Sporichthya brevicatena: one gene and its partner. The protein of the gene in region 1 interacts with the protein of each later gene in a pairwise test. Links are inferred from orthologs where the notes say so. Each region holds a gene or a part of one and is shown in the gene's direction. Other genes may lie near its edges.

Region 1 (6,045 bases):
CGAGGACCAGAAGAACGGCATGCGCTCGTTCGTGGAGAACGGTCCGGGGAAGGCATCGTTCGTGGGGCGATGACAGCGTGTCCTGCACCACCCGATAGGATCCCTACTCGCCAGTAATCGTTTCCCGGTGACCCGGTCCTCGGGCACCGAGGCCGGCGTGAAGCTGCGGCGCGACGTTTTCGACCAGGAGGTCTGAGCCGAACATGAAGATCGTCGTCTGCGTGAAGCAGGTGCCGGACACGTGGGCTGAGAAGAAGCTCGACGCGTCCAAGACGCTCGACCGCGTCTCGGTCGACAACATCCTCAACGAGATGGACGAGTTCGCCATCGAAGAGGCCCTCCAGATGACCGAGGCCCACGGGGGCTCGGTGACCGTGCTCTGCATGGGGCCGGACTCGGCCACGGAGGCCATTCGCAAGGCGCTCTCGATGGGTGCCGACGACGCCGTGCACGTCGTCGACGACGCCCTCAAGGGCTCGTGCGCCGCGACCACCTCGCTGGTGCTCGCCAAGGCCCTCGAGCGCATCGGGGACTACGACCTGGTCATCGCCGGGTCGGAGGCCTCCGACGCCCGGACCTCGGTCGTGCCCGCGATGCTCGCCGAGCGCCTCGGGATCCCGCAGGTCACCTTCGTGAACAAGGTCGAGGTCGACCCGAACGCGAAGACCCTCAAGGCCAACCGCATCACCGACGACGGCTACCAGGTCGTCGAGGCCTCGCTGCCGGCGATGATCTCGGCCGTCGAGAAGATGAACGAGCCGCGGTACCCCTCGTTCAAGGGGATCATGGCCGCGAAGAAGAAGCCGGTCGAGACGGTGTCGCTGTCCGACCTCGGCATCGACGCCGGTGAGGTCGGCCTCGGGGGTTCCTGGACCCAGGTCAACTCCAGCGCGGACCGGCCCCCGCGGTCGGCCGGCACCATCGTCGAGGACGACGGCAACGGTGGCGTCGCGCTCGTCGACTTCCTCGCCTCCAAGAAGTTCGTCTGAGAAGGGATCCGGTAGACATGTCGCAGGTTCTCGTTCTCGTCGAGCACACCGACGGTGCGCTGAAGAAGGTCAGCCTCGAGCTGCTGACCATGGCCAAGGCCGTGGGTGAGCCGGCGGCCGTGTTCGTCGGCTCCGGCATCGACAACGCCGCCGACAAGCTGGCCGAGTACGGCGCGGAGACCATCTACGTCGCCGACGACGCCGAACTCACGGGCTACGTCGTCGCCCCGGTCGCCGAGGTGCTGGCCAAGCTGGTCGCGGAGCAGTCCCCGGCCGCCGTCCTGATCGCCGCCACGGCCACCGGCAAGGAGATCGCCGGTCGCCTGGCCATCAAGACCACCTCCGGTGTCCTCACCGACGCCACGGGCCTGACCAGCGAGGGCGGTTCGGTCGTCGCCGAGCAGTCGATCTTCGGTGGCGCCACGGTCGTGCAGTCCTCGGCCACCAAGGGCACCCCGATCATCGCGGTGCTCCCGAACGCCACCCCGCCGGAGGCCTCGCCGGCCGCCGGCAACCGCGTCCCGGTCTCGGTGGAGCTCTCCGCCGCCGCCAAGGGCGCGAAGATCGTCGACTCCGTCATCGAGGAGAAGGGCGAGCGTCCGGAGCTCACCGAGGCCTCGATCGTCGTCTCCGGCGGTCGCGGTGTCGGTTCGGCCGAGAACATGTCGGTCGTCGAGAAGCTGGCGGACTCGCTCGGCGCGGCCGTCGGCGCCTCCCGCGCCGTCGTCGACGCCGGGTGGTACCCGCACAACTCGCAGGTCGGCCAGACCGGCAAGACCGTCTCGCCGCAGCTCTACATCGCGGCGGGGATCTCCGGTGCGATCCAGCACCGGGCCGGCATGCAGACCTCGAAGACGATCGTCGCGGTGAACAAGGACCGCGAGGCCCCGATCTTCGAGCTCGCGGACTACGGCGTCGTCGGCGACCTGCACAAGGTCCTGCCGCAGGCCACCGACGAGATCACCAAGCGCAAGTAGGGAAGTTCGCGCCCTCCCACGGCGTTGCGTCCGGTGAACTGTGGCCTACAGCCCACAGTTCGCCGGACGCAGGTGGTTAAGGGCGACGGTTAGGCTGGCGGAACGATGACGTACTTGGATCACGCGGCGACGACGCCGATGCTCCCCGAGGCGCTGGCCGCGATGACGGCCGAGCTCGGGCGCGTCGGGAACCCCTCGTCGCTGCACGGCAGTGGCCGTCAGGCCCGCCGGGTGGTCGAGGAGTCGCGCGAGACCGTCGCCGCGGCGCTCGGGTGCCGGCCCGGTGAGGTCGTGTTCACCGGGGGCGGCACGGAGGCCGACAACCTCGCGCTCAAGGGCCTGTACTGGGCACGCTCCACGGAGGCCCCGGCCCGCCGGCGCATCCTGATCAGCGCGGTGGAGCACCACGCGGTCCTCGACCCCGCGGCCTGGCTCGCTCGGCAGCAGGGTGCCGAGCTGGAGATCCTCCCCGTGGACGACCTCGGACGCCTGCAGCCCGAGACGTTGCGCGCCGCGATCGAGCGCGATCCCGCCTCGGTCGCGCTGGTCTCGGTGATGTGGGCGAACAACGAGGTCGGGACGGTCCAGCCGATCGCCGAGCTCGCCGCGATCGCCCGCGAGTTCGAGATCCCGCTGCACTCGGACGCCGTCCAGGCCGTCGGGCAGCTTCCGGTCGACTTCGCCGCCTCCGGGGTGTCCGCGATGGCGCTGACCGGTCACAAGCTCGGCGGGCCGCTCGGCATCGGCGCCCTCGTCCTCGCCCGTGGGACGGTCCCGACGCCGCTGCTCCACGGCGGCGGGCAGGAGCGTGACGTCCACTCCGGCACGCTGGACACGCCGGCCATCGCGGGCTTCGCGGCGGCCGTCGAGTCGGCGGTGCGCAACCTCGACGCGCACACCGCGACGATGCTGCGCCTGCGCTCGGACCTGATCGCCGGTGTGCTGGCCGCCGTGCCCGACGCCCGTTTCAACGGCGACCCCGACGACCGCCTGCCCGGCAACGCCCACTTCTCGTTCCCCGGCTGCGAGGGTGACTCGCTGCTGATGCTGCTCGACGCCCGCGGCATCGAGTGCTCGACCGGGTCCGCGTGCTCGGCCGGGGTCGCGCGGCCGTCGCACGTGCTGCTCGCGATGGGGCACGACGAGGCCTCGGCCCGCAGCTCGCTGCGCTTCTCGCTCGGCCACACCTCGACCGAGGCCGACGTCGCCGACCTGATCGAGGCGCTGCCCCCGGTGGTGGAGCGCGCCCGTCGCGCCGGCGAGATCGCGGCCGCCCGGCACAAGCGGGCCTGAGATGCGCGTCCTCGCGGCGATGTCCGGGGGCGTGGACTCCGCGGTCGCCGCGGCCCGCGCCGTCGAGGCCGGGCACGACGTCACCGGCGTCCACCTCGCGCTGGCCGAGGCGCCGGACAACCCGCGGGGCAAGGGCTGCTGCACGCCCGAGGACGCCCGGGACGCGCGCCGCGTCGCCGACGTGCTCGGCATCCCGTTCTACGTGTGGGACCTCGCCGAGCAGTTCCGTGCCGACGTGGTCGACGACTTCGTCGCCGAGTACGCCGCCGGGCGCACGCCGAACCCGTGCCTGCGCTGCAACGAGTCGATCAAGTTCGCCGCGGTGCTCGACCGTGCGATCGGCCTCGGCTTCGACGCCGTCTGCACCGGCCACTACGCGCGGCTGATTGACGGTCCGTCAGGTCGCGAGCTGCACCGAGCAATCGACCCGGACAAGGACCAGTCCTACGTGCTCGGGGTGCTGGAGGCGGATCAGCTCGCCCACGCGATGTTCCCGCTCGGCGACTCGGTGAAGGGCGACGTCCGCGCCGAGGCCGAGACGCGCGGCCTCGCCGTCGCGGCCAAGCCCGACAGCCACGACATCTGCTTCATCCCCGACGGCGACACGGCGGGATTCCTCCGCCGGCGGTTGGGGGAACGGCCGGGCGAGCTCGTCGACACCACCGGCGCGGTGCTGGGGGAGCACTCCGGTGCCTACGGCTTCACCGTCGGGCAGCGGAAGGGCCTGCGCATCGGGACTCCCGCGCCGGACGGCCGGCCCCGGTACGTCCTCGACGTCTCGGTCGTCGACAACCGCGTCACCGTCGGCCCCGCCGAGGCCCTCGACGTCCGCGGCCTGACCGCCGACCGCCCCCGCTGGTGCGGCGACGCCCTGCTCGGTTCGTCCGAGTGCCTGGTGCAGTTCCGCGCCCACGGCGACCCCGTCCCCGCCGCCGTCACCGCCCTCGAGGCGGGGCTCCAGATCGCGTTCACCACCCCGGTCCGCGGCGTCGCCCCCGGCCAGGCCGCCGTCCTCTACGACGGCACCCGCGTCCTCGGCTCCGCCACCATCGCCGCCACCGTCCGATAGCCGCCCCGCCCTCCCCGCCCCGCCGTCCCCGCCCCGCCGTTCTCCCGAAAGCGCACTCTGGCACGTCCGAAAGCAAAATCCGGGTGCCGTACTGCACTTTCGGGAGAGGGGGCGGGGCGCTGGGGCGGAGTTGTCCACAGCGCGCACACCCACGAAGTTGTCCACAGGCCGAGTCGGCGGGACAGCCGGGTGCCCGACGCTTCCGCTCATGACCGATGCAGAACTTCTCCACGGGCCCTTCCGACGTCGCGAGGGCCTGGAAGCTGGTTTGACGGCGCGTCAGGTAAATGGGTCGCGCTTCCGGTTGATCACGAAGGACGTCCATGTCGCGGCGGAGACGCCGCTCGACCTGCCGACGCGGTGCGCTGCGTTCCGCAAAGCGGTGGACATTCCGTTCGTGTTCAGCCACTTCACCGCCGCGGAGCTCTACAACGTTCCGATCGACCCGGACCCCAAGATCCACCTCAGCGTCCGCTCGGAGATCGAGCCGCGCATGCGAGGTCTGGTCGCGCACCGCGTGCTGGACCTCGGTGACGTCTGGAACGTGCGCGGTTTCCCCGTCACCTCACCGGGCCGGACGTTCGTCGACCTCGCGTCGAAGCTGGATCTGATGTCGCTCTGCGTCGCCGGGGACGTCCTCGGGTCCCGCAGCAACCTCGCCGAGCTCGATCGAGCGCTCGCGCTGGCCGTCGCCCGCCGGGGCATCCGGCTGGCGAGGGAGGTGCGGGCACTGTTGAACCCGGCCGCGAAATCTCCGCAGGAGACGCGGGTGCGCGTGCTGTTGACCCTCGCCGGCGTCCCGCCGCTGGCGGTGAACGAGCCGGCGATCGGTCGGGACGGTCGCCCGTTCGCCGAGCCCGACCTGGGGGAGCACACGGTGAGGGTCGCGATCGAGATCGAGGGCAGCCACCATCAGACCGATCGCGATCAGTGGCGGCGAGACATCCGCCGCGACGCCGCCTACCGCGAGAACGGCTGGATCCTGATCAAGGTCACGAAGGAGGACATCTTCTTCCGGCCGCAGTGGATCATCGACCAGGTCGTCGCGGCCCTCCGCGCCCGCGGCATGCGCTGGTAGCCCCCCCCGCCCCGCCGGGGCGCCATCGACTCCCGAAAGCGCAGTGCAGCACCCGGATTTTGTGTTCGGACGTGTCGTAGTGCGCTTTCGGGAGAACGGCGGTCAGACCGCCGCGGCGAGGCGGGTGGTGCCGGGGCCGGAGAGGGCGGGGAGGGCGGCGGCGGTGCGGCCGGTCAGCAGGAGCAGGAGGTCGGCGGCGGGGCCGGTGACCTCCTCGCCGGAGCCGGCGGACCAGTCGAGGTCGGTGGCCTGCAGGCGGAGGCCGCGCAGGCGCCGGCGGGCCCAGAACGGCCAGCCCATGCGCCAGACGCGCTCCAGCCCGGCGGCCGCGGCGATCTGGGAATCCCCTCATTTCGTGGAGGGTTCCGTTTTGCAGCTGATGGTGCGTCAGTGAGCATCATTTCGTATCGGACCGGTGGCAGTCCAGCCGCGGTGGTGTGCCGGCGGCGATGGTTGTAGAACTCGTAGCACCAAGGTCCGATGACCGCGCGGGCTTCGGCCTTTGTCGCGAAGGTGTGCCGGGACAGGACCTCGTGTTCAAGGGTGGAGAAGAACGATTCCGCGGCTGCATTGTCGAAACACGACCCGACCCTGCCCATCGACTGGCGGATCCCGAGCTGCTCGGCGCACAGGCGCCGG
Region 2 (5,114 bases), on another replicon or contig:
GGACTGGGCCGACGACGCCGTGCACCTCGCGCACCAGCGGATCTCGCTCGGTCGCGACGCGAAGGTGAAGGCCATCGCCGTCACTTTCGGCGGGAACCTGGTCCGCCTGTACCCGCAGGTGCACTACACGGCCCAGGGCGGCGACGCCGAGATGCTCGGCCTGTACTTCGCCGACGCCGGCCAGCACCTCGAGCACCGGCTGCGGATCGACCACACGGTGCCGAACTGCCGGAGCAACGTCGCCTACAAGGGCGCGCTGCAGGGCGAGAAGGCGCACACGGTCTGGATCGGGGACGTCATCATCGGCGCCGAGGCGACCGGGACCGACACCTACGAGCTCAACCGCAACCTGCTGCTGACGGACGGCGCCTCTGCGGACTCCGTCCCGAACCTGGAGATCTACACCGGCGAGGTCGCCGGTGCCGGTCACGCCAGCGCCACGGGCCGCTTCGACGACGAGCAGCTCTTCTACCTGCAGTCGCGCGGTATCCCGGAGGACGAGGCCCGCCGCATGGTGGTCCGCGGCTTCTTCGGCGAGATCATCGGCCGCATCGGGGTCCCGATCGTCCAGACCCGGCTGCTGCAGAAGATCGACGCCGAGCTCGCGAAGACCCTCAACTGACGGTCGGGGGCTCCGCCCCCGACGACCCCCGAAGACAACCGCAACTGATCGCCCATCAGAGAAGAGCTTCAAAGACATGAGCACCCTGGCTATCAAGGACCTCCACGTCTCGGTCGAGACGGCGGAGGGCGTCAAGGAGATCCTCAAGGGGGTCACCCTGACGATCAACGCGGGAGAGACCCACGCGGTGATGGGCCCCAACGGGTCGGGCAAGTCGACGCTGGCCTACACGATCGCGGGCCACCCGAAGTACACCGTCACGAGCGGCACCATCACGCTCGACGGCGAGGACGTCCTCGCGATGAGCGTCGACGAGCGCGCCCGCGCCGGTCTGTTCCTCGCGATGCAGTACCCGGTCGAGGTTCCGGGCGTGAGCGTCTCGAACTTCCTCCGCACCGCGAAGACCGCGATCGACGGCGAGGCACCCAAGCTGCGCACGTGGGTCAAGGACGTCAAGGGCGCCATGGACGCGCTGTCGATGGACCCGTCCTTCGCCGAGCGCAACGTCAACGAGGGCTTCTCCGGTGGTGAGAAGAAGCGCCACGAGACGCTGCAGCTGGAGCTGCTGAACCCGAAGGTCGCGATCCTCGACGAGACCGACTCCGGCCTCGACATCGACGCGCTCAAGGTCGTCTCCGAGGGCGTGAACCGGTTCCGCTCCGGCGGTGACAAGGGCCTGCTGCTCATCACGCACTACACCCGGATCCTGCGCTACATCGCGCCGGACTTCGTTCACGTCTTCGTCGACGGCCGGTTCGTCGAGGAGGGTGGCCCGGAGCTCGCCGAGCAGCTCGAGGCCGAGGGCTACGAGCGCTTCCTCGCCAAAGCCGGAGCCTGACGGTGCCTCAGCTGGAGGGGCTGCTCGACCTGGAGAAGATCCGGGCCGACTTCCCGATCCTGGAGCGGCGTCTCGCGGACGACCGTCCGCTGGTCTACCTGGACTCGGCGAACACGTCACAGAAGCCGCAGTCGGTGATCGACGCGATCTCCGAGCACTACGCGCTGCACAACGCCAACGTGGCGCGCGCGGCGCACCAGCTCGGCGAGGAGGCGACGGCCGCGTTCGAGGGCGCCCGCGACAAGGTCGCGGCGTTCGTGAACGCGCCGAGCCGTGACGGCGTCATCTTCACCAAGAACGCCTCCGAGGCGCTCAACCTGGTGGCGAACGTCCTCGCGAACGCGGGCACGCCGTACGGGTTCGGCCCCGGTGACGAGGTCGTCATCACCGAGATGGAGCACCACTCCAACATCGTGCCGTGGCAGCTCGCGTGCGAGCGGACCGGTGCGACGCTGCGGTGGTTCGGCATCACGGACGAGGGCCGGCTCGACGTGTCGAACATCGACGACCTCATCACCGAGCGGACCAAGGTCGTCTCGGTCGTGTGGGTGTCGAACGCGCTCGGCACGGTCAACCCGGTCGAGGAGATCACGCGGCGGGCCCACGAGGTCGGTGCGCTGGTCGTCGTCGACGCGTCCCAGTCCGTGACGCAGATGCCGGTGGACCTCACCGCGCTCGGGGCCGACTTCGTCGCGTTCACCGGGCACAAGCTGTGCGGGCCGACGGGCATCGGCGTGCTGGTCGCGAAGCCGGAGCTGCTCAACCAGCTCCCGCCGTTCCTCGGCGGCGGCGAGATGATCGAGATCGTCCGCATGGAGGGCTCGACCTACGCGCCGGCGCCGCACCGCTTCGAGGCCGGGACGCCGCCGATCGTGCAGGCGGTCGGGCTCGGTGTCGCGCTGGACTACCTCTCGGCGATCGGCATGGAGGCGATCCGCGCCCACGAGCACGCGCTCACCGGGTACGCGCTGGAGCAGCTCCAGCAGGTGGAGGGTCTGCGCATCCTCGGCCCGACCGAGAACGTCGACCGCGGTGGTGCGATCAGCTTCGAGCTGGGGGACATCCACCCGCACGACGTCGGCCAGGTGCTCGACTCGCGGGGCGTCGCCGTCCGCGGCGGCCACCACTGCGCCCGTCCGGTCCACGCCCGGTTCGGGGTCACCGCGTCGACCCGAGCGTCGTTCTACCTCTACACGAAGCCCGAGGAAATTGATGCCCTCGTCGAGGGGTTGGACGCTGTGAAGGCGTTCTTCTCGAGGGGAGCGTGACGCCGTGAGCGATGTGGATGCGCTCTACCAGGAGATCATCCTCGACCACTACCGCAACCCCCGCCACAAGGGGCTGCGGGACCCGTTCGAGGCCGAGGTGCACCACGTCAACCCGACCTGCGGCGACGAGGTGACGCTGCGGGTGCACATGGTCGACGGCAAGGTCGCCGACGTCTCCTACGACAGCCTCGGCTGCTCGATCAGCCAGGCCTCGGCCTCGGTGCTCACCGAGCTGCTCATCGGCAAGGACCTCGACGAGGCCATGGCCGTGCACGAAGAGTTTCTGGCCCTGATGCAGTCCAAGGGCCAGGCCACCCCCGACGAGGACGTCCTCGAGGACGCGGTCGCCTTCGCCGGAGTCTCGAAGTACCCCGCCCGCATCAAGTGCGCGTTGCTTTCCTGGATGGCCTGGAAGGACGCCACAGCTCAAGCCCTCGCGAACGGAGCTACGTCATGACCACCAGCGCACCGACCGAGGACGACCTGACCGAGGCCCTGCGCGACGTCGTCGACCCGGAGCTCGGCATCAACGTCGTCGACCTCGGCCTCGTGTACGGGGTCAGTGTCGACGAGTCGAACATCGCGACCATCGACATGACCCTGACGTCCGCGGCCTGCCCGCTGACCGACGTCATCGAGGACCAGACCCGCGCCGCCCTCGAGGGTCTCGTCGCGGACTTCCGCATCAACTGGGTCTGGATGCCCCCGTGGGGCCCGGACAAGATCACCGACGACGGCCGCGAGCAACTCCGCGCCCTCGGCTTCAACGTTTGATCGGAGGCGTTCGGCCGCTCCACCTCCGATCCCGCGAGGAGCATTCCATGCGTTCCGTCGAGGTCGAGGCGGAGCGCATCCCACGGTGGTTCGCCAACTTTGCCGACCGCAACAGCGGTCTGACGGAGGTTTCGGCGACGACGGACGGCGTGCGCGCGGTCGGCGGCAACAGGACGGTCGCCGAGTGCGTGCCGCCGTTCCTCCGTCTCTGGGCGCCGACCGGTGACCCCGTGGCGGCGCTCGCGGCGCACGCGGCCGCGGAGCGACGGGTGGGCGTGCTGCTCGTCCGGCTCGGCGGGTTCGCGGCCGGCGTCTTCGTCGGCCCGGCGCTGAGGGAGTCGAAGGTCGGGTCCCGGCACGTCCAGGGCCGCACCGCCGCCGGCGGCTGGTCGCAGCAGCGCTTCGCCCGCCGCCGGGCCAACCAGGCCGACCAGGCCCTCGACGCGGCCGCCGAGACCGCGGCGCGGATCCTCGTCCCGGCGGCCGGGGACCTCGACGCGCTCGTCCTCGGCGGGGAGCGCAAGGCCGTCGACCGTGTCCTCGCCGACCGCGCTCTCGGGCCGCTGCGGGACGTTCCCGTCGAGCCGCGGTTCCTCACGGTCCCGGATCCCCGCCTCGACGTCCTCCGTTCGACACCGACCCGCTTCCGGTCGGTGACGATCCACCTCACCGACCCGGCCTGACTGCATTGGAGATGACATCTCTTGTGCACATGCACAAGAGATGTCATCTCCAGTGCAGGGGCGGTCAGGCGGTGGGGGCCGGTGTGGAGGGACGGACCTCGCCCTTGTCGATGACGAGGACGCGGTCGCAGTCGTGGGGCCGCAGCTGCTGGAACTGTTCGGCGATGACCACCGAGGTCCCGCGGTCGAGACAGATCCTCTGCAGCGTCGCGTAGACCCGGTCGACGACGACCGGCGCCAGGCCCTGGGACGGTTCCTCGACGAGGATCAGCGCCGGGTCGGACATCAGCGCCCGGCCGATCGCGAGCATCTGCTGCTCGCCGCCGGAGAGCGTGCCCGCGATCTGGCCCGCGCGGTCGGTGAGCGTGGGGAAGTAGGAGAACACCGCGTCCCGCCGGCCGGGCAGGCGGCGGGTCGGGACGTGCGAGGCGCCGGCGTCGAGGTTCTCCCGCACCGTCAGGGTCGGAAAGACGCGGCGGCCCTCGGGGGAGTAGCTGATCCCCGCCCGGGTGCGCCGGGCCACCGGCCACCGGACGATGGACCGTCCGTCGTAGCGGATGTCGCCGCCCAGCACGGCGACGGTCCCCATCACGGTCTGCAGCAGGGTCGACTTCCCGGCGCCGTTGCCGCCGACGAGGATGACGATCTCGCCCGGGTTCACGTCGAGGTCGACGTCGTAGACGACCGGCACCCCGTCGTAGCCGGACCGCAGGCCGCGCAGGCTCAGCCGCGGTTCGCCGGCGTGCTCAGTCACCCGTCACCCCCGTCCGCTCGGCCGCGACGCGCTCGCGCCACGGGATCGCGGCGGCGTCGTGTCCGGCGCCGAGGTAGCGCTCCTGTACGTCGGGGTCCGCCGCGACGTGGTCCGGGTCGCCGTGGGCCAGGATCTGACCCTCCGTCAGAACGTAGACGAGGTCGCAACTCTCCAG

The links. The genes of interacting proteins can lie anywhere in the genome.
Region 2: the proteins of ABD401_RS20615 (region 1) and sufU interact in binary tests that used the Escherichia coli proteins (3 or more experiments, as listed by UniProt). The link is inferred for Sporichthya brevicatena from one-to-one orthologs.

Annotation. Positions count from the first base shown.
Region 1 is NZ_BAAAHE010000044.1:132,288-138,332, reverse strand. What follows is about bases 1,187-4,165. They hold ABD401_RS20615 (cysteine desulfurase family protein), read left to right. Parts: upstream 1,187-2,071; coding sequence 2,072-3,259; downstream 3,260-4,165. Other genes in these bases: mnmA (tRNA 2-thiouridine(34) synthase MnmA), read left to right, coding at 3,261-4,165; ABD401_RS20620 (electron transfer flavoprotein subunit alpha/FixB family protein), read left to right, coding at 1,187-1,966. Outside these bases: ABD401_RS20630 (enoyl-CoA hydratase/isomerase family protein), read left to right, coding at 1-73; ABD401_RS20625 (electron transfer flavoprotein subunit beta/FixA family protein), read left to right, coding at 204-989; more of ABD401_RS20620, read left to right, coding at 1,007-1,186; more of mnmA, read left to right, coding at 4,166-4,328; ABD401_RS20605 (endonuclease domain-containing protein), read left to right, coding at 4,633-5,406; ABD401_RS20595 (IS3 family transposase), read right to left, coding at 5,580-6,045. UniProt on the Escherichia coli protein: Master enzyme that delivers sulfur to a number of partners involved in Fe-S cluster assembly, tRNA modification or cofactor biosynthesis. Catalyzes the removal of elemental sulfur from cysteine to produce alanine.
Region 2 is NZ_BAAAHE010000024.1:25,645-30,758, reverse strand. The notes cover bases 1,594-4,463. They hold sufU (Fe-S cluster assembly sulfur transfer protein SufU), read left to right. Parts: upstream 1,594-2,741; coding sequence 2,742-3,185; downstream 3,186-4,463. Other genes in these bases: ABD401_RS14790 (ABC transporter ATP-binding protein), read right to left, coding at 4,250-4,463; ABD401_RS14795 (acVLRF1 family peptidyl-tRNA hydrolase), read left to right, coding at 3,550-4,185; ABD401_RS14800 (metal-sulfur cluster assembly factor), read left to right, coding at 3,182-3,502; ABD401_RS14810 (cysteine desulfurase), read left to right, coding at 1,594-2,728. Outside these bases: Fe-S cluster assembly protein SufD, read left to right, coding at 1-622; Fe-S cluster assembly ATPase SufC, read left to right, coding at 699-1,460; more of ABD401_RS14810, read left to right, coding at 1,463-1,593; more of ABD401_RS14790, read right to left, coding at 4,464-4,939; ABD401_RS14785 (branched-chain amino acid ABC transporter ATP-binding protein/permease), read right to left, coding at 4,932-5,114. UniProt on the Escherichia coli protein: A scaffold on which IscS assembles Fe-S clusters. Exists as 2 interconverting forms, a structured (S) and disordered (D) form. The D-state is the preferred substrate for IscS.